One region of the uncultured Mailhella sp. genome, then DNA from elsewhere that is predicted to be linked to it. Evidence: riboswitches for the same ligand, from Rfam matches in the RefSeq annotation. Region 1 holds a riboswitch; the other holds the start of a gene.
The links. A riboswitch is a leader RNA that binds a small molecule or an ion and turns the genes downstream of it on or off. The one in region 1 is predicted to bind FMN.

Region 1 (14,785 bases):
GGGCATACTTCATCCCGGGAAGATGTGCGTCATCGGCAACGGCGTTGTGCTCGATCCTGAGAGCTTCCTTGAGGAGATAGACGCCCTCCAGAGCCTCGGACTCGACGTCAGCCCCGAAAGATTGAAAATCAGCTACAAGACGCATCTCATCATGCCGTATCATCGCGCCATCGACGGCGCGCGCGAAGGCAGTGCGAAGTCCAAGATAGGCACCACCGGCCGCGGCATCGGCCCCTGCTACGAAGACAAGAAGGCCCGTGTGGGCGTGCGCGCCGGCGATCTGACCGATCCCGAGGTGCTGCGCGACAAGATTGAGCACGCCCTCAAGGAAAAGAACGTGCTCTTCACGCAGCTCTACGGCCTGCCCGCGCTGGATCCTGAAACCGTGTTCAACGATCTCATGGCCATTGCGCCGCGCCTTGTGCCCTATCTGGCCGACGTGTCGAGCCTCATCATCGACGCCGACGCCGCCGGCAAGAGCATCATGTTTGAGGGCGCGCAGGGCGTCATGCTCGACATCGATCACGGCACCTATCCCTTTGTGACGTCGTCCAACGTGGTGTGCGACAACGCGTCCATCGGCTCGGGCGTGCATGCGGGCATGATCGATCAGCGCATCGCCATCGTGAAGGCCTACACCACCCGCGTGGGTTCCGGACCTTTCCCCACGGAACTTTTCGACGACATGGGCGAATTTCTGCGTCGTCAGGGCGGCGAATACGGGGCGACCACCGGACGTCCGCGCCGCTGCGGCTGGCTTGATCTGGTGGTGCTGCGGGAAATGGCGCGTCTTTGCGATCCCACGAGCATTGCTCTCACCAAGGTGGACGTGCTTTCCGGCCTGAAGGAAATCAAGTTCTGCGTGGCCTACGAGTACGAGGGCAAGGTGATGCAGTATCCGCCGCAGACCCCGCGCGGACTCGACAACGCGAAGCCGGTGTTTGAAGTGCTGCCCGGCTGGGATGAGGATCTTTCCGGCTGCACGGACTGGGATTCCCTGCCCCGCAACTGCCGTCGCTACATTGAGCGCATCGAGGAAGTGCTGGGCGTGAAGGTGGGCTACATTTCCGTGGGGCCCGACAGGAATCAGACCTTCCGTCACTGATATGGCGGCGGGAAAAAAAGAAGGTAAGACGGCTGCGCGCCGCGTTGCGCCCGAGGACGTGCTCCCCGGCGTGGACGAGGCGCGCGCCGCGTTTTCCGGCGCGCTGGGGCCGGAGCTGGCCAGACAGCGCGGCTTTTTGCAGGCCATGCGCGAGGAGCCGCCGCAGCTTCTGCATCTGGAAGGCGGCGACGCGTCGTCGCGGGTGGCGCTGGCTCTGTGGTGGGCGGCGCTGCTCAACTGCGAGGAGCAGGGCGACGAACCCTGTCTGCGCTGTCATTCGTGTTTGAGCATCGGGGCGCGGATGCATCCCGATCTTTTTCTGCTCGACGGCCGCGCCGGATCCATCAAGATAGACGATGTGCGTGGCCTGCGTCCGGTGATGGGCGAGAAGCCGCATTTTGCGCGTCGGCGCGTCATCGTGCTGGCGGAAGCGCAGTCGCTGGGCGTGGAAGCGGCCAACTCGCTGCTCAAGGTGCTGGAAGATCCTTCCCCCGACACGTGTTTTGTGTTCACGGCTCCGCAGCGCGAGCGGCTTTTGCCCACGCTGGTGTCGCGCGGATGGGTGATTACGCTGCCCTGGCCGGAAACCGGACGCGCGTTGCCGGAGGCCATGCGGGTGTGGGAAAAGGCGCTCGCGCAGTTTGCGACGGAGGGGCGCGGCTGGTTTGATTTGTCGCAGTCGCGCAACGGGCTAGATGCGGCCACGGCGCAGCAGGTGGCTCTTGTGGGACAGAAGGCGCTGGCGGACTGCCTTGCGGGGCGCGAATCCGGGGCGCTGGCGGCCTTGTTCCGGCCGCTGCCGGAAGAAAGTCTGCTGGAATTGTCTGATATTTTTGTGGAGTGTCAGGATGCGCTCATTGCGCAGGTGAATCCGCTTCTGGCGCTCGACGCCATGGCCACGGGCGTGTATCGGGTGGTGCGCGAAGGACGAGGTCGTTCACGTCGGAGTTCTTGACAGAGGGGCATATCGTTCCTACCTTTTCGGGTACCACTATTGGAGGTCTTTTGATGAGTCAGGAATTTGAAAACAAGGAAGCTCTGAACGAGGAGCCGGAACTCGAAGCCGGGGAACAGCCGCAGACCGAGGAAGCGCCCGTTCAGGAAAAGTCGGAAGACGAACAGCTTGAGGAGTGCCGCGCCAGACTCTGCGCCGCCTGCAATGTGGCCGCCGAGGCCAACGCCGTGAAGCTGCGCGCGCTGGCCGAAATGGACAACTTCAAGAAGCGTGTTCAGCGCGAGAAGGAAGAGCAGGCGCGCTACGCGGCCGAGAAGGTGCTGGCGGATCTGCTGCCCACGCTGGACAATCTGGATCTTGCGCTGCAGTACGGCGGACAGTCGGAAGAGAGCCGGAACATGATGGTGGGCGTGGAAATGACGCGCACCATGCTGCTCGACGCGCTGAAGAAGCACGGACTTGTGCCTGTGGGCACGGCGGGCGAGGCTTTTGATCCCAACAATCACGAAGCCGTGGGGCAGGAAGAAGCCGAAGGCGTGGATTCGGGATGCATTGTCCGCGTGATGCAGAAGGGATATCGCTTGAACGATCATTTGCTGCGTCCGGCCCGCGTGATCGTTGCCCGATAGGATTCCTTTTGAAAAACGTTGCGGAAACGGAGAGGCCTTCGGGCAGCTCCGTTTTTGTGTTGGACGAAGGGGAAGGGAGTCGTTTCCGCCGGATGGCGTTTTGCGGCGTGATTTACGGCGCGGACAGCCCGGGGCCGGATGCGCGTGAGAAAGGCGATTTTGCGCAGCATGCGCGGAATGTTTTCAATCGCGGCGCGGGTTTCGGAAGGCGGGGCGATGGAAGAGTCATTGTAGCTAATGGAACAGGAGAAATACTATGCAGGTACTTCTTGTGAACGGCAGTCCGCATGCCAAAGGTTGCACGTTTACGGCGCTTTCTGAAATTGCCGCCGAACTGGAAAAGCAGGGCATCGGCTCGCAGATTTTTCAGCTGGGCACGCAGCCCATTGCGGGCTGCATCGGATGCGGCGCGTGCCGCAAGACCGGCCGCTGCTTCCGCGACGACAAGGTGAACGAAGCGCTGGCGCTGGTTCCCGAGTTTGACGGATTCGTGTTTGGTTCGCCGGTGTACTATGCGTCGGCGTCCGGCCAGCTGGAAAGTTTTCTCGACAGACTGTTCTTCAGCGGCTCGTCGTTGTTTGCGAACAAGCCGGGCGCGGCCGTGGTGAGCTGCCGCAGAGGCGGCGCGTCTGCGGCGTTTGAGCAGATCAACAAATATTTCGGCATGAACAACATGCCGGTGGTCACGTCTATTTACTGGAACCAGGTGCATGGCAACACGCCCGACGAAGTTCGTCAGGACGCGGAAGGCCTTCAGACCATGCGTCAGCTTGCCAGAAACATGGCGTGGATGCTCCGCTGCTTTGAAGCGGGCAAGGCCGCCGGCGTGCCGCTGCCGGAGAAAGAACCTGTCATCCGCACCAACTTCATCCGGTAGGAGAAGGTGCGATTGAGGCTCCGGGCAAGCCCTGAGTCGTGACGGTCGGGCGTTCTGCAGAACTTCGGTTTTGCGGAACGCCTTTTTTGTGCGCGCGGGGGAGCTCCTGTTCCGGGGAACGAAAGCGCGGGACGAGTCGTGTTTGTTTGAGCAAAATCGCGGGGTGAATCCTGCGGAACATGGCCGGATGCGCGCCCCGGACTGCGGCGACGGTTGTTTCCCTCCCGGCGCGTCGCCCGTTCCCTGCGGCTTTGTTCGTTTTCTGCGGGTCGGTTGTGCTCATCCCGGCGTCGGTTCCTGTGGCGTCGCCTGTTCCCGGCATCGTCCGGGGGGGGGGCTTGCCCCGGCTTTCCCTGAGCTTGGGGAGGCCGCAGCATTGACGCGGAAAACCGCCCGGCTTGCCGTTCCTTTCTTCCGCGTCCGAAAGAGAAAGTTGTGCGCGATTTCGGACTTGCCACGCTGCTGCGTGCCGTGTACGCTGCTGCACGGCGGATGCGCAGAGAATTTGCGCTTCCGTCTGCCGACTTCTCGATCACGCCGCTCATCCTGCGCCGACGTTGGCAGCGCCGAGCCTCGATCTGGATCGCACTCCCGCCTGCGCCTGCATGCCATGCGGGAACACTGCGCCGGGCGGCAGCGTCTCGACGAGCTGTGCCGCTGCACGGTGCGGAATCGTTCCGCGCTGCTGCGCGTGTTCTCGCGGCTCACGGCGTCACGCCGCGCCGCAGCCTCGAAGCGCTCGCGTGGAAAAACGTCTGCCGGAACGCGGTCTCTTGCCGATGCCGTTGCTGTCGGGCTTTTGCGATCGGGTCATCTTATGAACAGTGTTACCCTGTTTACGGGCGTCGCCCCCGGACGCTGTCGGGAGCTTTTTTCCGCAAACGGGCCTTCCCGAGCCGTTTTATGAACATGTCCAGTAGAGCCGTCGGTCATGCCGCGGCGCTTTTTACCGTTGTCGTCTGGGGCGTCACGTTTGTGTGTACCAAGGTGTTGCTCAGGGATTTTCAGGCCGTGGAAATCCTGTTTCTGCGCTTTGCCATGGCCTTTTGCGCCCTGTACCTCGTCGCTCCCGGACGCCTGCCCCACATGACGCCGCGCCGTCACGCCGTCACGGCCGCCGCCGGACTCACGGGCACATGCCTCTATTACCTGCTGGAAAACATCGCGCTCGATCATACCATGGCGTCCAACGTGGCGGTCATTCTCACGGCCGCGCCGCTCTTCACCGGACTTGTGGGGCGCTTCGTGTTCCGCAGCGGCGAGCGTCTGGGACTCTTCTTCTACCTCGGATTCCTTGTCGCCATGACGGGCATTTGCCTTATCAGCTTCAACGGCGCGCAGCTTTCCCTGAATCCTGTCGGCGACCTGCTCGCCGTCTCCGCCGGACTGGTCTGGGCCTTCTACGCCTGCCTCACCAGCATCATGGGCACGTGGGGCGTCTCGTCCATCCAGATCACCCGCGCCACCTTCGGATGGGGGCTGCTGTTCATGATCCCCTGCATGCCCCTCTTCGGCTTCGACTGCAACTTCGCCAGACTCCTTCGCCCCGTCAATCTCGGCAATATGCTCTTCCTCGGCCTCGTGGCCTCCGCCCTCTGCTTCACAACCTGGAACATGGCCGTCCGCGCCCTCGGTACCGTCCGCGCCAGCCTCTATATCTACCTCGTCCCCGTCATCACCGTCGCCGTCTCCGTCGTCGTCCTCAACGAATCCCTGACCTGGCTCTCCGCCCTCGGCACCATCCTCACCCTCGCCGGCCTCTTCCTCTCCCAGTCCGAAAAAAGATAGAAAGGCAGGAAAGGCATGCGGGGGAAATAATTCCCCCCGCGCCCCCCTGATTCCGCCGAAGGCTGCGCCGTTCGGCGGGGCGGGACTGCGGGTGCCGGGCGCGTTGCCGAAGCTGACGGCGTTTGGAAAAGCGGGAACTGCGGATGCCGGAGTGCTTGGCTTGCGCGGTTCGGTCTGCGGACTCAGTGCAGGTGTGTCCTTTCGGACCCACCTGCGGTGGCCGACTCCTGTCCGGCCTTCGCCGGACAGTCGTGATAATGGATGGGATTTCTGGATTTTTTTTGGGGGAGGAGAGAAGCACTCGGCTTGATGTGATTGCGCTGAGTTCGGTTCAGCAGTCTGGGGAGGGGAGTGCCTGCCGGAAGGCTTTCTCTCAACGCTCTGGGGCCCCGGGCGACGTCAGGAGCCCGGCCGACGGGCATAAGCAGCCGGAATTCACTTCCGGCGTTAAACGCAATGCCCGTCGTGCAAGTGATGCAGTCCGTACAGTGTGTCTTGGGCAAACGGGTGTGTGAGCTATTCGGGACACTGCAAAGGACAGTCGTGATAACGGATGGGATTTCTGGATTTTTGGGGGGAGGAGAGAAGCACTCGGCTTGATGTGATTGTTCTGAGTTCGGTTCAGCAGTCTGGGGGGGGAGCGCCTGCCGGAAGGCCTTCTCTCAACGTACTGGGGCCCCGGGCGACGTCAGGAGCCCGGCCGACGGGCATAAGTAGCCGGAATTCACTTCCGGCGTTAAACGCAATGCCCGTCGTGCAAGCCTTGCATCCTGTACAGCGTGTCTTGCACAAACGGGTGTGTGAGCTATTCGGGACACTGCAAAGGACAGTCGTGATAACGGATGGGATTTCTGGATTTTTTGGGGGAGGAGAGAAGCTCTCGGCTCGATGTGATTGTTCTGAGTTCGGTTCAGCAGTCTGGGGGGGAGCGCCTGCCGGAAGGCTTTCTCTCAACGCACTGGGGCCCCGGGCGACGTCAGGAGCCCGGCCGACGGGCATAAGTAGCCGGAATTCACTTCCGGCGTTAAACGCAATGCCCGTCGTGCAAGTGATGCAGTCCGTACAGTGTGTCTTGGGCAAACGGGCAGTTGCGGGTACTCGGGAAAAGAAAAACGTCGGGCATAAGCAGCCGGAATTCACTTCCGGCGTTAAACGCAATGCCCGTCGTGCAAGCCTCGCTTTCTGTACAGCGTGTCTTGCGCAAACGGGCAGTTGCGGCCCCCGCCACGTATGCAGGTCGCGCAGACTTGCTCCGATGCGGAGCCCGGATCGGGCCTTTCGTGTGTTGACGGGCGACGGAGAAGGGGTTCCGCCGAAACGGCGGACGCTTCTCCCGTGGTTGATGTTGGAGAATTTGACCGGCATCCCTTGATCCTGCCGACCGGCGAAGCCGGGAGGCAGAATCAGGGGGTGTGCGGGGGGCTTGTCCCGACTTCGCCGGGGAATTATTTCCCCCGTATGCCTTTTCTGCCTTTCTTCTTACGGCTTGACGGCGCGGGTGGCGAGGAAGCAGGGGCAGAATCTGTCGAGGAGGCGTTCGCCGCCGAAGGAATCCTCATAGAATCCTGTGATGACGAAGCCTGCGGCGATTTGTCCCTGTATCTGATCGGTGAGGGAGTGGCCGAATTCCACGGCGTCGCCCTTGCGTTCGAGGTCGTCCTTGCTGAGGTAGTCGAGGTCGGAGTAGGGAAGGGGATATTTGACCTGCAGAATGCCTTGTTCTTCGAGTTTTTCGTCGAACATGTAGAACACGGGGTTCATGAATCCGCTCATGAGCACGCCGCCCTTTTTGAGCACGCGGAAGGCCTCGTTCCACACCGGCTGGATGTGCGGAATGAACACGTTGGACACCGGATGCACAATGATGTCGAAGGAGTCGTTGTCGAACATGGACAGGTCGGTCATGCTGGAGCGCACGGTGTGCAGATTGAGATTTTCCTTGCGGGCCACGGAGCGATCCTGTTCGAGCTGCGCTTCGGAGATGTCGAGCACGGTGACGTAGGCTCCGGCGGCGGCGAGCACGGGGCCCTGCTGACCGCCTCCCGAAGCCAGACACAGGATGCGTTTATCCTTCAATGGCGGGAACCATGCGCCGGGAACGGGTTTCTGAGCGGTGAGCATGATGCACCAGTTGCCGTTTCTGGCGTTTTGTATGACTTCGGAATCGACGGGAACGGTCCAGGGATTTTTCTGACGGACCTTTTCTTCCCAGTTTTTGCTGTTCAAGGCAATGATGTCCATAGTATCTCCTTTGAGCATGGGCCTCGACGCAGGAAATCGGCGTTTCGGCGGATGCGGAATCCGACCTGCCGCGCCGTGAGAACGGACAGGCGGAGCGCTGTGCGGCGATCGCAGAGAAACGCGACGGGCGTGTTTCGCGAGAGCGTTCCGTCACGCGTCCGCGCAGCGGCAAAGCGCACGCCGGTGCGAAAATCCGGCGCTTCGATCATGCGGCGATGCGAGCCTGCATGAGGCGCACATCGCGGAAGCGCAAGTCTCGCGTGAGAGCGCAGGCTTGAGCGTCGGCGCATGTCGCAACGTGCGGGGCGGCCGCAGGGGTGCGGCAGAAAGCGGAATCCTGCGAGGGGGAATCGGCGAGAATGTCGGGGGGATCAGTCCTCCTGTTTTTTCTTGCCGAAGTGGAGGATGTGTCCCATTTTTTCCTGTTTGGTGCGCATGTAGTGCTCGTTGATGTCGCACAGACCGATTTCAATGGGAACGCGTTCCGTAATTTCGATGCCGTAACCTTCAAGGCCCACGATCTTGCGGGGATTGTTGGTCATGAGGCGCAGGCGGCTGATGCCGAGGTCGCGGAGAATCTGAGCTCCGGCGCCGTAGTCGCGCAGATCGGGGGCGAAGCCGAGCTTGATGTTGGCTTCCACGGTGTCGTAGCCCTGTTCCTGGAGGGCGTAGGCGCGTATTTTGTTGGCGAGGCCGATGCCGCGGCCTTCCTGACGCATGTACAGCAGGGCTCCGCGGCCTTCCTTTTCTATCTGCATGAGGGCGGCGGCAAGCTGATTGCCGCAGTCGCAGCGCAGGGAACCGAAGGCGTCGCCGGTGAGGCATTCGCTGTGAACGCGCACGAGCACGGGAGAGGGATCGACGCGTTCATCGACGTCGCCCTTGACGAGGGCGATGTGGGTGTCGGAAGAGGCGTCGCTTTCGTAGGCGATGATGCGGAACGTGCCGTACTTGGTGGGCATATTGGCTTCGGCCACGCGGCGGACGGCGAGTTTGCCGTGGCGCATGTGGTAGCGGATGATGTCGCGAATGGCGGCGATGTGCAGACCGTGGGTTTCGGCGAAGGCTTCGAGATCGTCCATGCGGGCGACGGAGCCGTCATCCTTGAGGATTTCGCAGATGACGGCGGCCGGACGCAGACCGGCGAAGGCGGCGAGATCGGAACCGGCTTCGGCGATGCCCACGCGGGTGAGGACGCCGCCGCGACGGGCGCGCAGCGGGAAGACGTGACCGGGGGTGACGATGTCGTCGGGGCCGGCGTTTTCGGCGACGGCGGCGAGAATGGTGGTGGCGCGGTCGGCGGCGGAGATGCCGGTGGTGACGCCTTCCCTGGCCTCGATGGACACGGTGAACGCGGGAGTGTGCCCGGCGTTGCTGGAGGGCATGAGGGGCAGATGGAGCTTATCCGCCATGTCGGGTGAGAGGGCGAGACAGACGAGGCCGCAGGCGTGACGCGCCATGAAGTTGATGGCGTCGGGGTTGACGAGCTGGGCGGCCATGACCAGATGACCGCTGCATTCGCGATCGTCGTCGTCGACGACAACAATCATCCGCCCGTTGCGGATGTCGTCCACAGCCTGTTCGATGGAGCAAAGAGAAGAAAGCTGACGCATGACAAACTCCCTGGAGATGTCCACATCAGGGCCGCAGAAGGCGCTAGGAGAGAGGAGAGGCTTCAGAATACTGAGGCGAGGAATCCATTCTCTTTCTTCCGGACTGTTACCGTCGGCCCCGGATTTGCACCGGATCTGCGCTTTTTCCCTTGAAAACGCGCCCGCGGGCTTCCCCGCGGAATAGGGGGATCACCGCCGGTGGGGACTTTCACCCCGCCCTGAGAGTTCTTGTATGTTTTAATGTCCTGGCGGCTGGTGTCAAGGGGAGAGGGGGAAAGTTTCCGCGTTTTTGGCGGTTTGCGGGCAGGGAGGACGCTTTTGGGGGGAATGCTCGCCGCGGAGAAGGAGACTTGCAGCCGTTTTTTGCGGGGATGCGTGCGCGTGGGAGGAGACGTGCGGCGAAGGCTGAGCGAGGGCCAGGGGATCGGGCACGGAGGATAAGAGGAAGCACAGAAAGCGCAGACGTGGGAGCAGGGAAGCTCGGGAAAGCGTAAACGGGAGCGGAAGGCAGAGCGGAGACGGGGCGGAAAGCGCAGCCGGAGCGGCAGCGGGGGGGCAGCCGTGCAGACGAGGTCAGACGTGCATACTGAGGCGCATGGCGTAGCGAAGGCGCAGAGGCTGCGGGAGTATGGCAGGCGAGCGCGCGGATCAACGTCGCCCGACTTCGTCGCGGCGAAGCATGGTACGGTGAATGCGGAGGGGACGGATCCCGTCGGCGCTGGAGGAAAACTTCAAAGGGAGGCGCAGGATCACGCCTTTCTGCCTCCCTGTCGGCTCCCTTTGTCGCCGTCCGGCTTTTGGGGGCAGTCTTCCTCCTTTTCTCTGCCTCTGGCTTCCCCGGGGTGCGCTCTTTTTTCTCCCTCTCCCCCGCCGTCCTTCGGCTTGCCGCTTTTTTGTCGCTTCTCTCTCCGGTCTCATGCTCAGGACTTCCGGCAAGCGCGTCTCGCCTTGTTTTGAAAAGCCTGCGCTTTAAAAAACGCGAGGCTGCCGCGGCAACGCTCCGGCGGCTGGCCCGTACATTGTCCAGCCCGTTTTCCCCTCCGTCGAGCCTGATTTTGGAACTTCGCTGAGATATCTGTGCCGCATGGTTCTGCGGCGTCGGCCCGGTTCGCAAGTAGGCTTTTCCCTGCCGCACAGAGCAGCGCGGGCAGGCTCTGATCGGAAAAAATGCTTGCCAGAACGGAAAAAAAGAGATATGTAGTCCTACCGAGATAAAGTCCGGTAGAGTAAACTCGTCGGCGTTTTTCCCGAACGCTCCGGGGAATTCGCGGCTCAGGTCGCAGAACGGCGTTTTGCAAAACTTTGCGGAACGTCAGGTTCGCAATGGGAAATCTCTCCTTTATTGGGGAGTTTAGATAAAGGGCAGTCGAGCTGCCTCTTCTAAAAGAAGCCCGGAAGCTAGCGCCGGGCTTCTTCTCTATTGGAAAGCCGGATGCTGTCGGCCCGCGCAGGCTCGGGGCAGGGCGTTCCCGAAGATTCGCCCGAATCCCGACTCTTCCCTCAACTCGCCGCTCCTTTCCGCGCCGCTCGGCCTGCACCCCGCGCCGCTCCCCGAAAGGCCCGCGTTCCCATAAAATCATGCGCCGTTCTCCGTTCCGCGCCCGATATAGATAAGGAGGCTTTATGGTTCCCATTTTTTCCGCTACGCCGTCTGAACTGGGGGAATCTTCCGCGCTGGCCGAACTCCAGCTCCTCCCCGATCAGGAACTCATGAGCCTCTGGGAACAGACACAGTTCGCCGTCGCCGCCCTCGAAGGCGCAGGCGGCAGCGCGAAAACCGCCCATACCTACGAGTTCGCCGTCCTCATGGAAATGCTCCTCATGGAAATGCAAAGACGACTCGTCTCCCGCCCCTCCAGCGAACTCTTCGGCTCCGCTCCCTCCGATGCCCTCCCAACCCCCGCCCCCCAGACCTCCCCTAAACTCATGGTCGTCAAAGCCTGAGAAGAAAAGGCAGGAAAGGCAGGAAAGGCATGCGGGGGAAATAATTCCCCCCGCGCCCCCCTGATTCTGCTTCGCAGCTAAAGCTGCTTCAGCAGGACAGGGTGAACGGGAAGATTATGTCCGAAGCAAAGGGCGAGGGGAGAGTGAAGGCAGAAGGCGTTTTTTCAACGCTCTGGGGCCCCGGGCGACGTCAGGAGCCCGGCCGACGGCAGGCAAGCAGTCGGAATTCACTTCCGGCGTTAAGCGCAGCCGCCGTCGTGCAAGCGGTGCAGGCCGAACAGCGTATCTTGCGCAAACGGGCCTGCGTGTTCTTCGGGACACGGCAAAGTCAGAAATAATTCCCCCCGCGCCCCCCCTGGTTCTGTCTCCCGGCTTCGCCGGTTCGGCAGGACAGGGTAAACGGGAAGATTATGCCCGAAGCAAAGGGCGAGGGGGAGAGTGCATGCCGGAATGCCGTCTTTCAACGCACTGGGGCCCCGGGCGACGTCAGGAGCCCGGCCGACGGGCATAAGCAGGCGGGATTCACTCCCGCCGTTAAACGCAATGCCCGTCGTGCAAGTGATGCAGGCCGAACAGCGTGTCTTGCGCAAACGGGCCTGCGTGTTCTTCGGGACACGGCAAAGTCAGAAATAATTCCCCCCGCCCCCCCTGGTTCTGCCTCCCGGCTTCGCCGGTTCGGCAGGACAGGGTAAACGGGAAGATTATGCCCGAAGCAAAGGGCGAGGGGGAGAGTGCATGCCGGAATGCCGTCTCTCAACGCACTGGGGCCCCGGGCGACGTCAGGAGCCCGGCCGACGGCAGGCAAGCAGCCGGAATTCACTTCCGGCGTTAAGCGCAGCCGCCGTCGTGCAAGCGGTGCAGGCCGAACAGCGTATCTTGCGCAAACGGGCCTGCGTGTTCTTCGGGAGACTGAGAAGAGGGAAAGCCCTTTTTCAAAAGGGTTTCCCTCTTCCCCCGCGGTATCTCTTCTCCCTCTCTCCTCTTTACGCTTCGGCAGCGGGGTGTCTTTTTTCCCAGAGGCGCATGTCTTTCATTTTTTTACGGCGGACGCGCTGGATGGATTTACAGACAAGAGGGGTATCGCTTTTGATGCCCCATTTTCTGCGGTAGGAATCGGCGTCGAGGCCGTGTCTGGCGAGGTGTTTTCTGGTAATGAGTTTGAAGGATTTGCCGCATTCGAGGCAGGTGATGCTTTTTTCCCGGATGGATTTGGAGGGAGCGGGGAGGGAGAGTTCCTCTTCATCGTTTTCGGGGAGCTGGTTGTTTTCGAGGTTTTTGAGGCTGGCGGCCAGGGTGCGGATCATGGTCACCATTTCTTCTTCCTGCATGACGCGGACGGAAGACTGCGCCTTGACGAGTTCTATGGCCTGTTTGAGATAATCATCCATGGGGATCCTCCCGTAGTTTTTCGAGTCGATGAGGCGCAGCGCGAAGCGTTTGCGGCCTGAAATTTTTTTGTGGGGCGATCCGGAGGAGAGAAGCCCGGATCGCCCGGGACGGGCCCGCGCCGGCGCCGGCCGGAGCGGGTGCAGGGCTAACGAGAAGCCCCGCGAACATGATGAGCCAGGCCGCAGTTGACGGCGTTGTTGTGTCTGATCCAGGCGTCGAAGAGTATGCGGGACACGAATATGGCCGTGAACATGGAAGCGACGATGCCGAGCGCCAGGGTGACGGCGAACCCGCGGATGGGGCCGGTGCCGAACTGGTAGAGCACGGCGGCGGTGAGCAGGGTGGTGAGGTTGGAGTCGAGGATGGAGCTCTGGGCCTCGCGGAATCCGGCGTCGATGGCGCGGCTCATGGTGAGGCCGCGTTTTATTTCCTCGCGTATGCGTTCAAAGATGAGAACGTTGGCGTCCACGGACATGCCTATGGTGAGCACGACGCCTGCGATGCCGGGCAGGGTGAGTGTGGCTCCGAAAAGGCCGAGCCCTGCGAAGAGCAGGCTGATGGTGAACACCAGCATGGTGTTGGCGAGGAGTCCGGCAAGGCCGTAGCAGACCTGCATGACCACCATGACGCCGATGGCGCCCACGGCTCCGGCGATGAGGCCCGCGCGGATGGAATCGGCGCCGAGGGAGGGGCCGACGGTGCGTTCTTCGAGCACGGAGACCTTGGCGGGCAGGGAGCCGGAACGCAGCACCACGGCGAGATCCTGGGCCTCTTCGGTGGTGAACGAGCCGGTGATGGAAGCCTTGCCGCCGCTGATTTTCTGCTGGATCACGGGGGCGCTCTGGACAACGCCGTCGAGCACGATGGCGAACTGCTGATGGATCAGTTCTTCGGTGACCCGTTCAAACTGATCCGCGCCCCGCGAACTGAACTGGATGGATACGCATGGCTGATTGCGTTCATCGAAAGCGGGGCGGGCGTCCACGATGTCCTGACCGGAGAGCAGGGGCGCCTTGTCGAGGATGAGGCCGCCGGAGAGATCGTTCTTGCCGGCGGCGGTCCAGGAGCGCGAGCCCGTGACCAGCGGATACCACGCCGTCCCCGGAGGCATGAGGGTGGAAGTGGGGCTGACGTCGTATCGAACGCGGTGGAAGGTGAGCTGTGCGGTGCGCCCGATGAGCTGAAGGGCGCGCGCGGTGTCGGTGACGCCGGGAAGCTGTATCTGGATCTGATCGTCGCCCTGGCGGCGGATGTCGGGTTCCGCCACGCCGAAGGCGTCGATGCGGCCGCGGAGCGTGCGGATGGTCTGATCCATGATGCGTTCACGGAGCTGTTTTTCCCATTCGGGGCGGAAGGAGACGAGGAATTTTTCCCCGGATCCGGACGAGATGGCAGACCCGACTGCCATCTGTCCGAATCGGTCGCGCAGCAGGTTGGAGAGTTGTTCGATTCCCTCGTGTTTGAGCGGCACGAATTCCAGCGTTCGACCGTCGGCCTGACGGAGGAGGCGGGTCCTTATTCCCGCATCGTTGGCGCTGGAACGGATATCCTGCCCCAGAAGGGACAAAGATTGGGAAACGGCCTGATCGACGTCTGCGCCGAGGGTGAGGTTGATGCCTCCGCGCAGATCGAGGCCGAGACGAATGGGATCAGGCAGCCACGCGTCGAGGGCGCGGGGCGGCACAAAGAAATTGACGGATATGCAGGCGGCGCAGAGAAGAGCCGTCAGCAACGCGACGCAGGAGCGCCAACGCAGGGAACGCATGAAAAATCCTCTTGGAGCGTTCGGGGGCCGTGGTCGCGTTGACTGGCGCGCGTGAGAAGGCAATCGGCGCAGAGACGCGGATTGTCGCAGATCGTGCGGGCGCGGCGGGGCTGAAAGGAAACGCTCGGAACGTAAGTGCAGACGCAATGCCCGTCCGCAGGGGCGGAACGGGAACTTCGGCCATAACTAGACGTTCGCAGAGGAAGGGGGAGCGAGGGAGAACCAGTGGATGAGCCCGTGACTTTCCGGCGGACAGGCGGGCACGTCGAAATGCTCCTGAGCGCAGAGGAAGAAGTCGGGCAGGGGAGGCGTGGGGGGCAGGGCGGCCGGAGCGTCGCCGCCGTCGAAGCCGGTGGAGGCGTTCTGCTGACGTTTGCCCGGCGAGCGCAGGGATGTGCCGTCGGATTCGGCAAAGGTCTTGAGCTGGGAGACCGGATTGCTGATGCCGCTCACCGCCAGGGTGAGCGAGGCCATGCGGA
Region 2 (14,785 bases), 2.3 Mb from region 1:
CTCGAACACCTGAGTTCGCTGCGCAGCGGCTACCGCATCACCCTGCAGCTCGCCGGGCTCACCGCCGAAGACGTGCTGGAAATTCTCTGGGACGGTCAGGGGTTCATCACGCATCTGGAGCTGTTCAACGTCAAGGAGTGGCACGACGGCAACCTGCCCCATCTCAAGGAAATCAACGATCTCCAAGTCGCCATCAACACGGGCGACGTCATGCGCCTCAAGAAAATTCTGCGCGGCATGCTGCGGAACTTCGACTGCGACTGCTCGCCGGATTCGCAGACCCGATGCGAAAAATTCCGCGCCATTCTGGCCGATATTCCGGCCCTTCAGGCCCTGTACCGCTACGCGCCCCTTGCCAGCCACATGGGCACGGATTCCACCAGTCACCTCGGCAACCGCTACGGCATGGGGCTGGCCGTGCCCGAAACCCTGCCCGGCTCCGCCCGCAAGCGCCTGAAAGGCAACAAATACATAAGTTCTGTCACCCTGCCCATGCGCCTTCAGCTCGGCTACCGGGTGGAATACCTGCCGAGCGGTCACCCCTCGCCGCTGCTTACCTGGCTGCGCCGCCGCATGAGCTTTCTCAAATGCGGCATGAACCGCACCAGAGAATGGGAGCCCCTCTATGAAAACGTGCGCATAGAACAGCCGGGCAACATCATCACCATGGGCGGCATCACCGTGGAAAAATCCAACAGCCTCGTGCCCGAACCGGGAACGCAGGCGCTCGTCCACGACGAGGAAAGAGGAGGCAGAGCCTACCTCAACACCACCATGTCCAACGTACTCAAGGTGCTGCTGGGCTTCATTCCCGCACTGCTTACCTTCCTGAACACGCAGGAATGGTGGGTGCTCGCCTGGTTCGGCGCGCCCATCTGGTTCGGCATCACCGGCGTGCGCAACGTCATTCAGGCTGTCATCGCAGGCGGCGGCGTGCGCAAAAACATGCTGCTTTCATGGAAAAAATTCGTGAACTGGTCGCGCGTGTGCGACTCGCTCATGTACACGGGCATTTCCGTCATTCTGCTGGAAGGCCTCACGCGAAACCTGCTGCTCAGCCGCGTGCTCGGCATTACCGTGGAAAACGCCCCGCTGCTCGTTTTTTCCATCATCGCGCTGGCAAACGGCATCTACATTTCCTCGCACAACATCTATCGAGGATTCCCGCGAACCGCGGTCGTCGGCAACTTTTTCCGGAACGTGCTGGCCATTCCCGTGGCCATGCTCTACAACTCCGTGCTCTATACGCTCTTTCCGCTCATCATCAGCATGCCTCCGGAGCAAATACTCATTCCCGCGGCGGCCATCGTCTCCAAGTTCGCTTCCGACACCGTGGCGGGCATCATCGAATCCGTGGCTGACAGGCGCAACAACTACCGCCTGCGCGGATGGGATTATCAAACCAAGCTCAGACACCTGTTCGACTGCTACACCAGACTCGAACTCGCCTTCCCCGACAAGGACATGCTTGCCCTTCTGGCCCAGCCCAGAGAATTCATACGCTTCACGAGTCAGGAAAAGGCCCGCGCCCTGCAGGTGGAAAGCATCATCAACGCGCTGGACCTCATGTATTTCTGGTACTATCAGCCCTGCGCCCAGCAGACGCTGCTTGCGCTTCTGCGCGGCATGACAAGAGAGGAACGCATTGTTCTGGCCCGTTTTCAGGGCATTCTGCTCAACGTTCAGGAAGTCTGCCAGCTCTTTGTGGACGGCATGCTCGGCCTGAACTTCTCCCGCGCCCTCTCCTTCTACCTGGACAACTACGAGGACTACATCAACACCATTGCCCGCCACTGCTCCGCATTCGATACCAGGTACCAGCTGCGCGGCAAAACGTCCTGCAAAAAAGAACACAACTAGTCCCGCTTCAAGAAACGAACGCCGCGCCTGACCAGAAACAGCTCAGGCGCGGCGCAGTCATTGACGCTCCAGAGCGGACAGACAGGCGTTGCGCCGCGGCCGAACCGCACTCGAACGCCGACATGCCCGCGCGTCATTGCTGCGAGGCAAGGGCCGACGCTTCGGCAGGCGGCCACGGCGTCAGACGGAAGCCCACGTGCGTCACGGTTTTCAGAATCGGCCTTCCCGCCGCCTGCAGCGCCCTGCGCAGAGAATGAATATGCGTACGCAGCGAATCGCTGTCCGGCGGAAAGTCTCCGTAAATTTCATATTCCAGATCCTTCCGGGACACGACGCCGGGAGCCTGACGCATGAGCCTCGCCAGAATGGTGAAGGCCGTGGGCCTGAGCGTGAGGGGAACGCCCTCGCAGGTGACCGTATGCATGTGCGGATCCAGTTCCAGCCCGGCCCAGCTCAGCGTGCGGGATCCCTGACGAGCGCCAATGCGCCGCACCAGGGCGCGCACGACCGCCTCAAATTCTCGCATGTCGGCAGCTTTGTTGATGAATACGTCTGCGCCCCAGTTCAGGCCAAGCACTTTGGCCTCCAAGGATTCTCCATCCATAAACATAAGAATGGGCGTTTCCAGCCCCACTTCATCGCGAAGAGGACGGCACAGCGTCAGGCCGTCCATGCCGGAAAGCGCTATGTCGATAAGAAGCGCGTCGTAGGTGCTGGAAGAAGCTCTCTTCCATCCGGCCGTGCCGCTGGAAGCCATATCCATATTGTAGCCGAGCGGCGTGAGGTATTTATACAGCGTTTGTGCAAACTGTTCATCTTCCGTGACGAGAAGCAGGCGAAGCCCTTTTTCTGACAGTAACGATTCCACGCGTTCAGGACCTCTTTGTAAATAATGTTCATGAACGACGCCGCCGGACACGGACTGCTCTTCCGAACTGCAACGGCGGGAGGTCACCGGAGACATGCGTCATGTCATTCCCTGGACTGCTCCGGAACGACACAACGACGCGCCTTCTATCGTTTGATATTTTCCTGTTTTTTCAATAAGCTATAATGATAAAGGCGTTGCCATGCCCCATAAACTCCCCTTCGTCGCACCTGTAAAGGCTTTGCCGAAGCAGGCCATGCGCGTTAAACGCCATGCCGTGGATATTCTCACAGTATGATTCACTTTCCCCAGCAGATAATTAACTATTTTAACAGGCGTCCATGCCATGGTGGACAAAACGCCTTGCGTCGCATTTTCCGCCATTGTCCAGCTTTTGGACAGATACTCGCTATTTTTATCCAACATATTCATATAATAGAGAATATTCACAAGCGTCATTAATTCAAAAAACGGGAAAGGTCACAATGGCCTTTCCCGTTTTATTCATTTGGACACCTTGTTCATGTCCTATACGCCGAAAGCGTATTAGAACAGGTACTGGAAGGTAAGAGCGGTGCTCCAGCCGTCCTTGTCAGTCTCGTTGTTCGCAGCCCAGGTGGCGTGATCGCCGTCGCTGTAGTCGGTGATCATGTAGGCGAGTTCGAGGCAGGCGCTCAGGTTCTTGTAGATCTGGTAGGTGCTGGCCAGGTTGAATTCAACAACGTTGTCGCTGCTGGTCATGTACTTGTAGGGGTTCTCCTTGGCAGCCAGATTGTCATCGTTGGTGCCCTGGAACCAGGTGACGGTGAACTTGTGGGTCAGATCCTGCAGGAAGCTGACGTCTTCGATACCGGCCTGGAGGCCCCAGGTGCCGGAGATGTTGTGACGCACGGTGGTGTCGAACAGGCCGAATTCACCAGCGGAGTAACCGAAGGTGGGATGGAAACGGCCGGCCCAGGCAGGAATCCAGCCCTGGCCCTTGTAGGTGGCGTCGCTGTCGTCACCGGAGCCGTACCAGCCGCCGAAGATCGGGGTGCCGTAGGCGGTCTTGTAGGAAGCCTTGGCCTGCACATACCAGCCGCTGCGGTCCTGATAGTTGGTGCCGTTGCTGGCAGCGTCATAACTAACCATGCCGTAAGCGCCGGAGACCTTCAGCACGAAGGGATCGAAGTAGCTCATCACGAAGTTGGTGCCGGCCCAGAAGGCATTGCCGTCAGCAAGAATCTTGGTGCCGTCGGGAGTGCTCAGCTCGTTGCCAGCGCCGTAGCCAGGCCAAGTGATTGTACCATCTTCATCCATGGAAGCGGAATCGTTCCACACGCCGTCGGAAGCGTCGAGAGAAGCGTACATCACATAAGGAGTGAAGGAGAAGCCGTCGAACTTGAAGGCGGCCGTAGCGGCGAAGAAGTCGGACTTGTTGGACTGGTCGGTGTCGTAGGTGTTGATGCTGTCGTAGGCACCGCGCAGCCAGAAGGCGGTAAGGTCGAGCCAGTCGGTCACAGGAGCGGTCACGACGATACCGTCGCGGCCCTGCCAGCCGGGATGCATGATGGCGTTCTTGCCGAAGGCGTCTTCAGGCAGACCAACGAGCTGACGGCCCATGCGAACCTTCACGACAGTCTGGGGGATCACCCAGTCAATGTAAGCCTGACGCATGCCGACCTTGGTGCTGTTGCCGGAAGTATCGGAGCCCCAGTCGTAGGTGGTGGTGCTGTCAACGCCGGTGCCGACCTGAACCTGGAAGTAGCCGGACAGGTTTTCATTGGCGGTAAGGGTCATGCCGAGACGCAGACGCTGACCAGCCTGATCGAAGTTCTGGCCGGTGCCGACGCGTTCGCCGGTAACGAAGTTGAACAGATACTGGCCGTCCATCTTAAGATCAACAGCGGAAGCAGGGGCAGACGCGGCAAAAACGAGGCCGGCAGCCAGAAGAAGCGTAGTAAGCTTTTTCATTGTAGTCATTCCTTTGAAAAAATTGGTTTGTAACACCGTTATGGAAAATCCCTCTTTTTCCATGAGACGACCTTGGCACCCCAAATTGAAAGGAAACGATATTTTTCTGTTAACGAGATGTTAAAATCAAAGTTTTTCCGCAAAAATTTTTTTATTCTGCCTGCCGTCGCCGCCCGGTTTCGTCAAAAATTTTGTCAAAAATCATGGCCCCGCCGTCTTGATCTTCTACGCCGAACGTCCGCGCTCAGGGCGGCGCTGTCTAATCCGCCGCGGCAACTTCGGCGGCAAGCCGTGCAACGCTTCCCTTGACCGACCGCCGTACCGGAAGGCCTCTCCAGGCCGAGCGCGTTTCGACAGCCTCGCCCGATTATCAAAATAATATTATAATTTTACTGTGTTATTCAAACTACTCTCATTTTATCCCAAGCTCTCCGCTACATCTCGCCGCACTCAGGGCATAAAAAAAGAGCCCGTCATGCCGATAATCGACATGGCAGGCTCTCTGCCGCCGCTCCGTTGCCGGAGCGGCTATGATTCAATCAGGCCTTACCCTTCCACTCTCTCGAATCTCAGGGTGCCGCCGTCTTCATTCTTGTCAACCACAACGCGCACCTTCCAGCCGTCGCGGATTTCGCCGCTGATGACCGCACGGGCGAGCCTGGTTTCCAGGTTATGCTGAATCCAGCGCTTGAGCGGACGCGCGCCGTAGGCGGGGTCGTAGGCCGATTCGGCAATGAAGCTGCGGGCTTCGTCGGAAAGTTCCAGCGTGATCTTGCGCTCGTCGAGTCTCTTCTGCAGGCTCTTGATCTGCAGATCCACGATGGAGCCGATCTGATCCGCGCGCAGCGGATAGAACATCACGGTTTCATCCACACGGTTCAGGAACTCAGGACGGAAGAACTTCTTGAGTTCGTTCATCACCGCGTCGCGCACGCCGGGCTTGAATTCGCCCTTCTCGTCGATGCCGTCCAGCATGATGGGAGAACCGATGTTGGACGTCATGATGATGATGGTGTTGCGGAAGTCCACGGTGCGGCCCTGGCTGTCGGTCAGACGACCGTCGTCCAGAAGCTGAAGCAGCGTGTTGAACACGTCGGGATGCGCCTTTTCCACTTCATCGAAAAGCACCACGCTGTAGGGCTTGCGGCGCACGGCCTCGGTGAGCTGACCTCCTTCCTCATAACCGACATATCCTGGCGGCGAACCGATGAGGCGGGAAACCGAGAACTTCTCCATGTATTCGCTCATGTCGAGACGAACCATGTTGTCCTCAGTGTCGAACAGGGCTTCGGCCAGCGCCTTGCACAGTTCGGTCTTGCCCACGCCGGTGGGGCCGAGGAAGATGAAGGAGCCCAAGGGGCGATGCGGGTCGGAAAGACCGGCGCGGGCTCTCAGCACCGCATCGGACACGGCCTGCACGGCCTCGTCCTGACCGATCACGCGTTCATGCAGACGCGCAGGCAGCTCCAGCAGCTTTTCGCGTTCCGACTGCAAAAGACGCGTCACCGGAATGCCGGTCCAGCGGGCCACAATGTCGGCCACGTCGTCCGGGCCCACTTCCTCGCGGAGCAGGCGGGTTTCCTTGCCGTCGCTCTGAGCAGCGGCCTTCGCTTCGGTCTCCTTGAGCTGCTTTTCAAGCTCGGGGAGCGTGGCGTACTTCAGCTGCGAAGCCTTGGCCAGATCGTAGGAGCGTTCCGCCTCTTCAATCTGATGACGGGTCTGCTCAATCTGTTCCTTGAGCTTGCGCACGCCGTTGATGACCTTCTTTTCCTCTTCCCAGCGGGTGCGCAGCGTGGTCTGCGTGCCGCGCAGATCGGCGAGCTCGTTTTCCAGCTTCTGCAGACGCTCGCGGGAAGCGTCGTCGGTTTCGCGGCGCAGGGCTTCGCGCTCGATTTCGAGCTGCATGACCTTGCGGTTGATTTCATCGAGCTCGGAAGGCAGCGAATCGATTTCCGTGCGGATCATGGCCGCGGCTTCATCAATGATGTCGATGGCCTTGTCCGGCAGCTGACGGTCGGAAATGTAGCGCTGCGAAAGCACCACGGCTTCCACGATGGCGGAGTCGCTGATGCGCACGCCGTGATGCACTTCAAAGCGTTCTTTCAGACCGCGCAGAATGGAAATGGCGTCTTCGGTATTGGGCTCGTCCACCAGCACGGGCTGGAAACGACGTTCCAGAGCCGGATCCTTTTCAATGTACTTGCGGTACTCGTCGATGGTGGTCGCGCCTATGCAGTGCAGTTCGCCGCGGGCCAGCATGGGCTTGAGCAGGTTGCTCGCGTCCATGGCGCCGTCGGTCTTGCCTGCGCCCACAATGGTGTGCAGTTCATCGATGAACAGAATGATGCGGCCTTCCGCGCGCTGCACTTCGTTGAGCACGGCCTTCAGACGTTCCTCAAATTCGCCGCGGTACTTCGCGCCCGCAATGAGCGCGCCCATGTCCAGAGCGATGAGTTTCTTGTTCTTCAGGCCTTCGGGCACGTCGCCCTTCACGATACGATGCGCAAGACCTTCCACAATGGCGGTCTTGCCGACGCCGGCCTCACCGATGAGAACAGGGTTGTTCTTTGTGCGGCGGGACAGAATGCGGATCGTGCGGCGGATTTCCTGATCACGGCCGATGACGGGGTCGAGCTTGCCCTTGCCGGCCTCTTCCACAAGATCGCGTCCGTACTTGGAGAGCGCCTCGTAGGTTTCTTCGGGGCTGGCGGAGGTCACGCGCTGACCGCCGCGCACTTCCGCGGTGGCGCGCAGGAACTTTTCCTGATCGATGCCGTTCTTGCGGCAGATGTCGCCCATGGCTCCGCCCGCTTCAATGAGCTGAGCGAAGATGTGCTCCACGCTGATATATTCATCCTTGAGGCGACGAGCGAGCTCATCGGCCTGAGCGAGCGCGCGGGCCAGACGCTGCGTGATGCGTATGGTCTGCTGCTCCACGCCGGAACCGGTCACGGAAGGACGCTTGTCCAGCGACTGTTCCAGCTCCGCGGCGATGACTTCGGGCTTCGCGTTCATGCGCGAGAGAATGCCGGGAACGAGCCCGTCCTTCTGACGCAGCAGCGCAAGAGCGAGATGCTCGACGTCCACTTCCTGATGATTGCGCATGAGGGCAATGTTCTGAGCGTCGCCCAGCGCCTCCTGCGCCTTCATGGTAAGCTTGTTCATGTCCATAAAAACTCCTCCCTGCGGAACGCCCGTACCGGGGCTTGCGCCTGTCAGGCAAGGCGAATGTTTCATCGTCCCGCCCTTTCAGGGCGCAGGCGCTCCACACTTCAGACATCAGTTCCGGCCCGGCCGGAACCGTAGATTTGCTTGAAATATCCGCTCGGGAGCGCAGCTTCCCGAACGTGTTGCGCCAGCCGGAGCCTATCGGCGTTCCAGCTCTCTGAGGCGCGTTTCCAGATTCGCAATGCGGTCCAGAAGATCCACGATGATGGTGCCTGCCACGCAGGGCATCTCGAAATCTTCGCACAGCCGCGTCAGCTTTCTGGTGCGGTAAATATCGGAACGGCGGAAGAAGACGGCATGGGTCGCCTGACCGGCAGGTTCCAGCCAGCCAAGTTCCATGAGTTCCCGGACACGTTCCACCGGCGTGCCCGTCTGTTCCAGAAATTCGGACCAGGCAACCAGCGCAGAGGCTGCGGGAGAGCACGCGGTTACAGTTTTAATCGCCATATCCCACCTCTTATATCATTCCGGCAGCTTACTTTTGTCCGGCAAGAGCCTTCCAGTGTTTCAGCTGTTCTTCAGTCAAATCTTCCGGTTTGGGCACGCTGATGGCGACGGTCACATATTCGTCGCCCCGGCCCGTGGCCGGACCAAGGCCGCGTCCGCGGATACGCAGACGGCGTCCGCTGGAACTGCCGGCGGGAATATTCATTTCCACGTCGCCGTCCAGCGTGGGCACGCGCTTTTTTGTTCCGAACACGGCTTCCCAGGGCTGCAACGTTACGTCGCAGGCAACATCCAGCCCGTCCACGCGGAACACGGGGTGCTTCGCGTAGCGCACGGTGAGATACAGATCTCCGGCAGGATTGCCGGGATTGCCCTTGCCGCGCAGACGGAGCTTGCCTCCGTCGCGTATGCCGGCGGGAATGGTTATCTGCAGATTGGTCGACGTGCCGCCGCCGGTGAGCGTCACCTGCTTGGTGCCGCCCCTGCGGGCCTCCTCAAGCGTGATGTCGATTTCGGCTTCCACATCGGAACCGCGCCGCGAGCGGCGGCTGTAGCCGCTCTGGAACGAGCCGAAGGGATCGTCGCCCTCATGCCTGCCGAAGCCGCCGCGGCCCATCTGACCGAACAGCGCTTCGAAAAAGTCGCTGTTCACGCCGCTGAAGCCGCCCTGCGCGCCGTTGAAATTGAAGTTGAAGTTCTCAAAGCCGGGGCCGCCGGTAAACTGCTGTCCGTCTTTCCAGTTCGGGCCGAGCTGGTCGTACATGCGGCGCTTTTCATCGTCCTTGAGGACCTCATAGGCCTCGTTGATGTCCTTGAACTTCTCTTCGGCGCTCTTGTCGCCGGGATTCAGGTCGGGATGATACTTGCGGGCGAGCTTCTTGTAAGCCTTGGAGATTTCATCCTTCGATGCCGAGCGCTCTACGCCCAGCAACTTGTAGTAATCCTTGTAAGCCACACCCATATCATTGTCTCCTGTGATGCATCATTTTTCCGCATCGACATTGAGATAAGCACGAGGGCCGGGCAGTCAAGGGGAATTGTGTCTTATTTCAGCAAGAAAGCCGAAAAAAGTGGACGCCGGGGATGATAAATCATCCACTCGTCCGGCAAAAATGTGCTGTTTTTTCACAGAAAGACGCCGGGGGCGGAACGCAGCTTTTTTCGCTCCGTCGAACGGGAAGAAAGCAGATTTTTGAGCTCCGCGCGGTCGGGGAAAAACGCCCGGCAGGCCGCCCGAGCGTTCGGAAATCTTCACGGACGAAGACCGCGGCGGGAACGCCGAACAAACGAAAAGCAGCGCTTCATTCTTCTCAGGCAAAGGCGTGGGGGAACGCCATGGCCGGAATATGCCGGGCAGTACTGACGCATGCGGCTGCCAAGGTTCACGCCTCGACGCGCCCGCGAGCCGGACGCCCCATTCCCCGCACCACGGCAGAAATCAGAAAAACGGACGGACTCTCCGCTCCGGGATGATGAAAAAAGACGCCCGATTCTCAAATAAAAAAGCGGCCCGGCCGCACGAAGATTCCGCACGGACGGACCGCCTGACAGGCAAAGCCGTTTCCGACCGGTCATGACGCTCGAAAAAAGCCGGAAAAACATCGGCGTTCCTTCCCCGCCTCCGTCCCGAATCCGGGAATCGAAGACGGACGAAGGAACGCCGTCATTAATTAAGGATAAAGGCACGCCCGGCGGACAGCGCGCCGCCAAGGACGCGCGACTCGACGAAGCTCCGCCTGGGCAGCGGCGGCCAGATGCATCAGCCGCTGCTCATGACCTTTCTGACCAGCACGCGCTGATTGGGGTACAGCGGCGTGTCGGGCGTGAGCAGCGTGTCTCCGCAGGCCACGATGGCGGTTCCCTGCCGCAGTCCCAGAGTATGCAGCAGAATGCCCACGTTCTTGGCCTTCACGCGGGGCACGTCCACCTGCGTCTCTTCCGGCTGGCACGTCACATGCACCACCTTGGCGGGCCAGGGCTCGCCTTCGGCCGGACGGCGGTCGGCAAGCAGCGCGGCGCGGCCTTCGGGCGTCATGAGTTCCGGGTCGCGGTACGGGCAGCGGCCGGGGCAGCGATCGTCGGCGCAGCGGCCGAAAGGTTCCGGTTTGCGATCAATCATGGCCTACTTCACCGTCAGCACGACAAAGCCCTTCTTGCCGTACTTGAGCGTATATTCGCCGGCAGGCAGCGCGCTCAGGCCGTCGGTCAGCTTTTCACCGTTCACCTTGAGAGAGCCGGCGGCAATCTTGCGCTTGGCCTCGCCGCGGGAAGGCACCAGTCCGGTGGCGGCCAGAATGGCCACGGGCGAGCAGTCGTCTTCGGCGGAATTGACGCTCCAGGTGATGGCGTCTTCAGGAATGCCGCCCTTGCCGAACACGTTGTTGAAGCCTTCGCGGGCGGCGCGGGCCGCTTCCTCGCCGTGATAGCGGGCCACGATTTCCATGGCGAGCTCTTCCTTCACCAGCTTGGGATGCAGCGTACCGGCCTGCACGCGGGCCTTCATGTCGGCGATTTCTTCCAGCGACTTCACGGAAATGAGCTCGTACCAGTTCCACATGAGGTCGTCGGAAATGGACATGGCCTTGCCGAACTGATCGGCGGGCGCTTCCATGACGCCTATGTAGTTGCCGTAGGACTTGGACATCTTGCGTTCGCCGTCCAGGCCCACCAGCAGAGGCATGGTGAGCGCGCACTGAGCTTCTATGCCGTAGTGGCCCTGAAGGGTGCGCCCCATGAGAAGGTTGAAGATCTGATCGGTGCCGCCCATTTCCACGTCGGTGCGCAGCATGACGGAGTCGTAGGCCTGCAGCAGCGGATACATGAATTCATGAATGGCGATGGGCGTGTTTTCGCGGTAGCGCTTGGCAAAGTCGTCGCGCTCCATCATGCGGGCCACGGTGCAGTTGGACATGAGGCGCAGAAAATCGGCGGGGGTGAGCTTGTCGCCCCATTCGGAGTTGAAGGCCACGGTCGTCTTTTCAGGATCGAGAATCTTGAACACCTGTTCCTTGTAGGTTTCGGCGTTCTTCTTCACTTCCTCTTCCGTGAGCGGAGGACGCATCTTGGACTTGCCGGAAGGATCGCCGATGCGGCCGGTGAAGTCGCCGATGAGGAAGGTGACGTTGTGGCCGAGTTCCTGGAACTGACGCATCTTGTGGATGACCACGGTATGCCCGAGGTGCAGGTCGGGCGCAGTGGGGTCGAAGCCGACCTTGATGTTCAAAGGCTTGTCACGGGCCAGTTTTTTGCGAAGATCCTCTTCGCTCACAAGGTCCACAATGCCGCGACGTATGATCTTCACCTGTTCGTCAATGGTCATCACTGTATTGCTCCTGCCGATAGCGGCGCTGAATGATAAAAATCCTTGCCCGTCGGAAGGGGCCGGAACACGGGCAAGCAGGCATTCTCTCAGGCTTGGGCGGCTCTGTCAACGCCGCATCCGCCCCGCGCGCCGACTCGCCCTCCCCTTCTCTTCCCGGAACGCACAAAAAAACAAGACGGCTCTTGACAGCATGCGGAAACGCATTAAAAATAAGCCCATATTTCTCAGGGCGGGGTGAAAGTCCCCACCGGCGGTGATCCGGCCTCGGTCGGAAGCCCGCGGGCAAATCTTCATGGGAAGATGCGCAGATCCGGTGAAAATCCGGAGCCGACGGTAACAGTCCGGACGAAAGAGAATGGATCCCAGGCCTCCTTGCGGAGGCACCCCCTCTCCTCTCTCCCAGCGCCTTATGCCGCCCTGATGCCGGATATTCTCCAAAAAGGAGTTTGTCATGCGTCAGCTTTCCATCCTTGAAGCCTTCGGAACTCCCCGTGAACGCGTCGAACGCGCCATAGCCTCGCTCAAAAGCGGCAACGGCGTGCTCATCGTCGATGACGAAGACCGCGAAAACGAAGGCGATCTCATCTACGCCGCCGAAACGCTCACGCCCGCGCAGATGGCCCTGCTCATCCGCGAATGCAGCGGCATCGTCTGCCTCTGCCTCACCGACGAGAAGGCCAACGCCCTTGATCTGCCCCCCATGGTGCAGCACAACACCAACAAGAACCACACGGCCTTCACCGTGACCATCGAAGCCGCAAAGGGCGTCACCACCGGCGTTTCCGCCGCCGACCGCGTCACCACGATCAAGGCCGCCATCGCTCCCGACGCCAAGCCCGAAGATCTGAACCGCCCCGGCCACGTGTTCCCCCTGCGCGCCAAGCCCAACGGAGTGCTGGAACGCCGCGGACACACCGAAGTGACCGTGGATCTGTGCCGCATGGCCGGCCTCGCGCCTGCGGGCGTGCTGTGCGAGCTCACGCTCGAAAACGGCACCATGGCCCGCCTGCCCGAAGTGGCCGACTTCGCCCGCGCCCACAACATGCCGCTCGCCACCGTTGACGACGTGGCGCAGTACCGCATGGAAATGGAAGGCAAAAACTAAATTTCCACCGACAAAAAGCCCCCGTCCGACGCACGGACGGGGGCTTTTTTTGTCTTCATCAAAGAGACTGCATCGTTTCCGACGACCGGTCAGCCTTCCTGACGCATGCGCCCTGCCGCGCCGTCCAGCGCCGCGCGCATGACCATGAAAAAACGCCCTCTGCGGGAACGGAACGTGCGCCACGAAAACGGCAGCGCCAGAAGCATGAACGGCAGCGCAAACGGATGCGCCCGCCGCAGAAGATAAAAACGCGCGCGTATGAAATTCATGTCGTCGCGAGGCGCAAGTTCCGGATCGTCGGTCACGCTCAGAAACGGCGTCAGGCCCGCGGTGGAACAGTCCATGCGCCGCACCAGAGCTCCCGGGGCCCAGTTCAGCGCGTATCCCGCCTTTCTGGCCCGAAGTCCGTATTCCACATCCTCATAAAAGCCGCTGAAGCGCTCGTCGAAAAGTCCGATGTCCTCCGCCATGGCCCGGGTGATGAGGCACGAGGCGTCGGAAACGTAGTCCAGACGGGCCGCAATCTCCTTTCTGTCGGAAAGGCCGTGACGTTCCAGCCCCTTGTCCAGCGGAATCTGATCGCCGGTCCAGCGGCTCCAGCGGCCGCCCGCCGCACATTCCAGCACGTCCGAATCCTTGACGAGCTGCGTGGAGCCCACCATGCCGATGGGCTGACTGAGTCCGTCTTCCTCCAGATGTCGCAAGAGCGCCGCCAGCGCAAACGATTCCGGACGCGCGTCGTTGCGCAGCAGCCAGAAGGCATGACAGTCCCTGTCGTAGAGAAGAAAGCGCATGCCCGCATTCATGGCGCCGCCTATGCTCTCCGGCTCTTCCCGGCGAAGCAGCACCAGCGGCGCGGCCGACGTGTCCGCGCCGTATGCCTCCACCGGTTCGGGCAGACCGTCCCGGGCGGCCAGCGCGCTCCATTCCTCAAGAATGCGGTCGGCCACCTCGTTGTCGGAACCGTTGTCGCACACCACGATACGACGGGGCAATCCGCTCTGGGCATGCACGCAGGCAAGACATTCCAGCGTATTTTTCCAGTCATTGTACGTCAGAATGATGACGCCGACTTCCGTGTGCTCCATATTCCCACCTCTTGCGCAACGGCCGAAACACTTTTCTGCAAAATATCACTATGGCCCGAGGCCGTTGATCCGTCAAGGCTGATCATTGTAACGCCGGCGAATGAAGTCCGTCACCTGCCGCTCTTCCGGACTGAGCGCCTCGTCCTCAAGGCTTATCAGATAATGGCGCGACGGCATGAGATGCATCCCCTCAACGGGAATGGCCCGGATGAGTCCGTTGGCGACGTACCAGCTGTAGGCCGACATTCTGTGCAGAAAACATCCCGCGGCCTTGTTCTGCGCCACCATCTGCATGATGTTTTCCCGGCTGTTGACGTAGGCGTAGCGCCTGATGCCCACGACGTCGTATATCTTCTTCTGAAAAAGCTGATTGCGTTTCAGCATCTGATTGGAATACGTGGCCAGGGTCAGCGAGGCGCAGTCCTCCACCGTGAGGCTCTCCTTTCCCGCCAGCGGATGACTGCTGGAAAGGAACATGTAGTATTCATCCTCCATGAGACTCTCGCAGCGAAAGCCCATGTCCCTGTACTGCGCCACCAGCTTTTCGGCCTCGCCTTCCGAAAAGGCCGTCACCCCCACATGCGCCTTGCCCTGCTGCAAAAAGGAATACAAATCGTACACCGTGGCCTCGTGAAGCACGATGTCCACCAGCGGAAACTCCGGCTTCATCTGGGAGAAGACGTGCTCCGTCAGATAGTTGCAGGCCGAGGGAATGGCCACCACAGGAACAAGCACAGGCTCGCTGCTGCCGGCATTGAGCCTTTTCCAGGAAGCCATCTTCGCCGAAAGCTCGGCCAGCAGACTCTTGCAGTCCTCGTAAATGCGCACTCCCCACGCCGTGGGAACGCAGCCTCGGTGACTGCGCACCAGAAGCTGCACGCCGAGCTCCTCTTCCAGCGCCCGAACAGCATTGG

Region 2: it holds a riboswitch for FMN, as region 1 does, so the genes downstream of both, ribB (3,4-dihydroxy-2-butanone-4-phosphate synthase) here and ribA (GTP cyclohydrolase II) in region 1, are expected to answer to the same signal.

Annotation. Positions count from the first base shown of each region.
Region 1 is NZ_OZ007001.1:358,524-373,308, reverse strand. It holds gene ABGT79_RS01555 (adenylosuccinate synthase) at 1-1,105, shown strand, start outside; gene ABGT79_RS01550 (DNA polymerase III subunit delta) at 1,107-2,060, shown strand; gene grpE (nucleotide exchange factor GrpE) at 2,114-2,689, shown strand; gene ABGT79_RS01540 (flavodoxin family protein) at 2,946-3,566, shown strand; gene ABGT79_RS01535 (DMT family transporter) at 4,476-5,354, shown strand; gene ABGT79_RS01530 (class I SAM-dependent methyltransferase) at 6,834-7,595, opposite strand; gene ribA (GTP cyclohydrolase II) at 7,967-9,208, opposite strand; FMN riboswitch at 9,291-9,438, opposite strand; gene ABGT79_RS01520 (hypothetical protein) at 10,832-11,152, shown strand; gene ABGT79_RS01515 (MucR family transcriptional regulator) at 12,136-12,540, opposite strand; gene secD (protein translocase subunit SecD) at 12,687-14,306, opposite strand; gene ABGT79_RS01505 (hypothetical protein) at 14,493-14,780, opposite strand.
Region 2 is NZ_OZ007001.1:2,679,608-2,694,392, reverse strand. It holds gene ABGT79_RS11360 (hypothetical protein) at 1-1,860, shown strand, start outside; gene ABGT79_RS11355 (response regulator transcription factor) at 1,994-2,728, opposite strand; gene ABGT79_RS11350 (hypothetical protein) at 2,909-3,178, opposite strand; gene ABGT79_RS11345 (outer membrane homotrimeric porin) at 3,275-4,681, opposite strand; gene clpB (ATP-dependent chaperone ClpB) at 5,228-7,852, opposite strand; gene ABGT79_RS11335 (chaperone modulator CbpM) at 8,048-8,356, opposite strand; gene ABGT79_RS11330 (J domain-containing protein) at 8,385-9,317, opposite strand; gene ABGT79_RS11325 (hypothetical protein) at 9,384-9,611, opposite strand; gene ABGT79_RS11320 (hypothetical protein) at 10,116-10,475, opposite strand; gene tyrS (tyrosine--tRNA ligase) at 10,479-11,678, opposite strand; FMN riboswitch at 11,895-12,039, shown strand; gene ribB (3,4-dihydroxy-2-butanone-4-phosphate synthase) at 12,130-12,783, shown strand; gene ABGT79_RS11305 (glycosyltransferase family 2 protein) at 12,873-13,871, opposite strand; gene ABGT79_RS11300 (LysR family transcriptional regulator) at 13,944-14,785, opposite strand, start outside.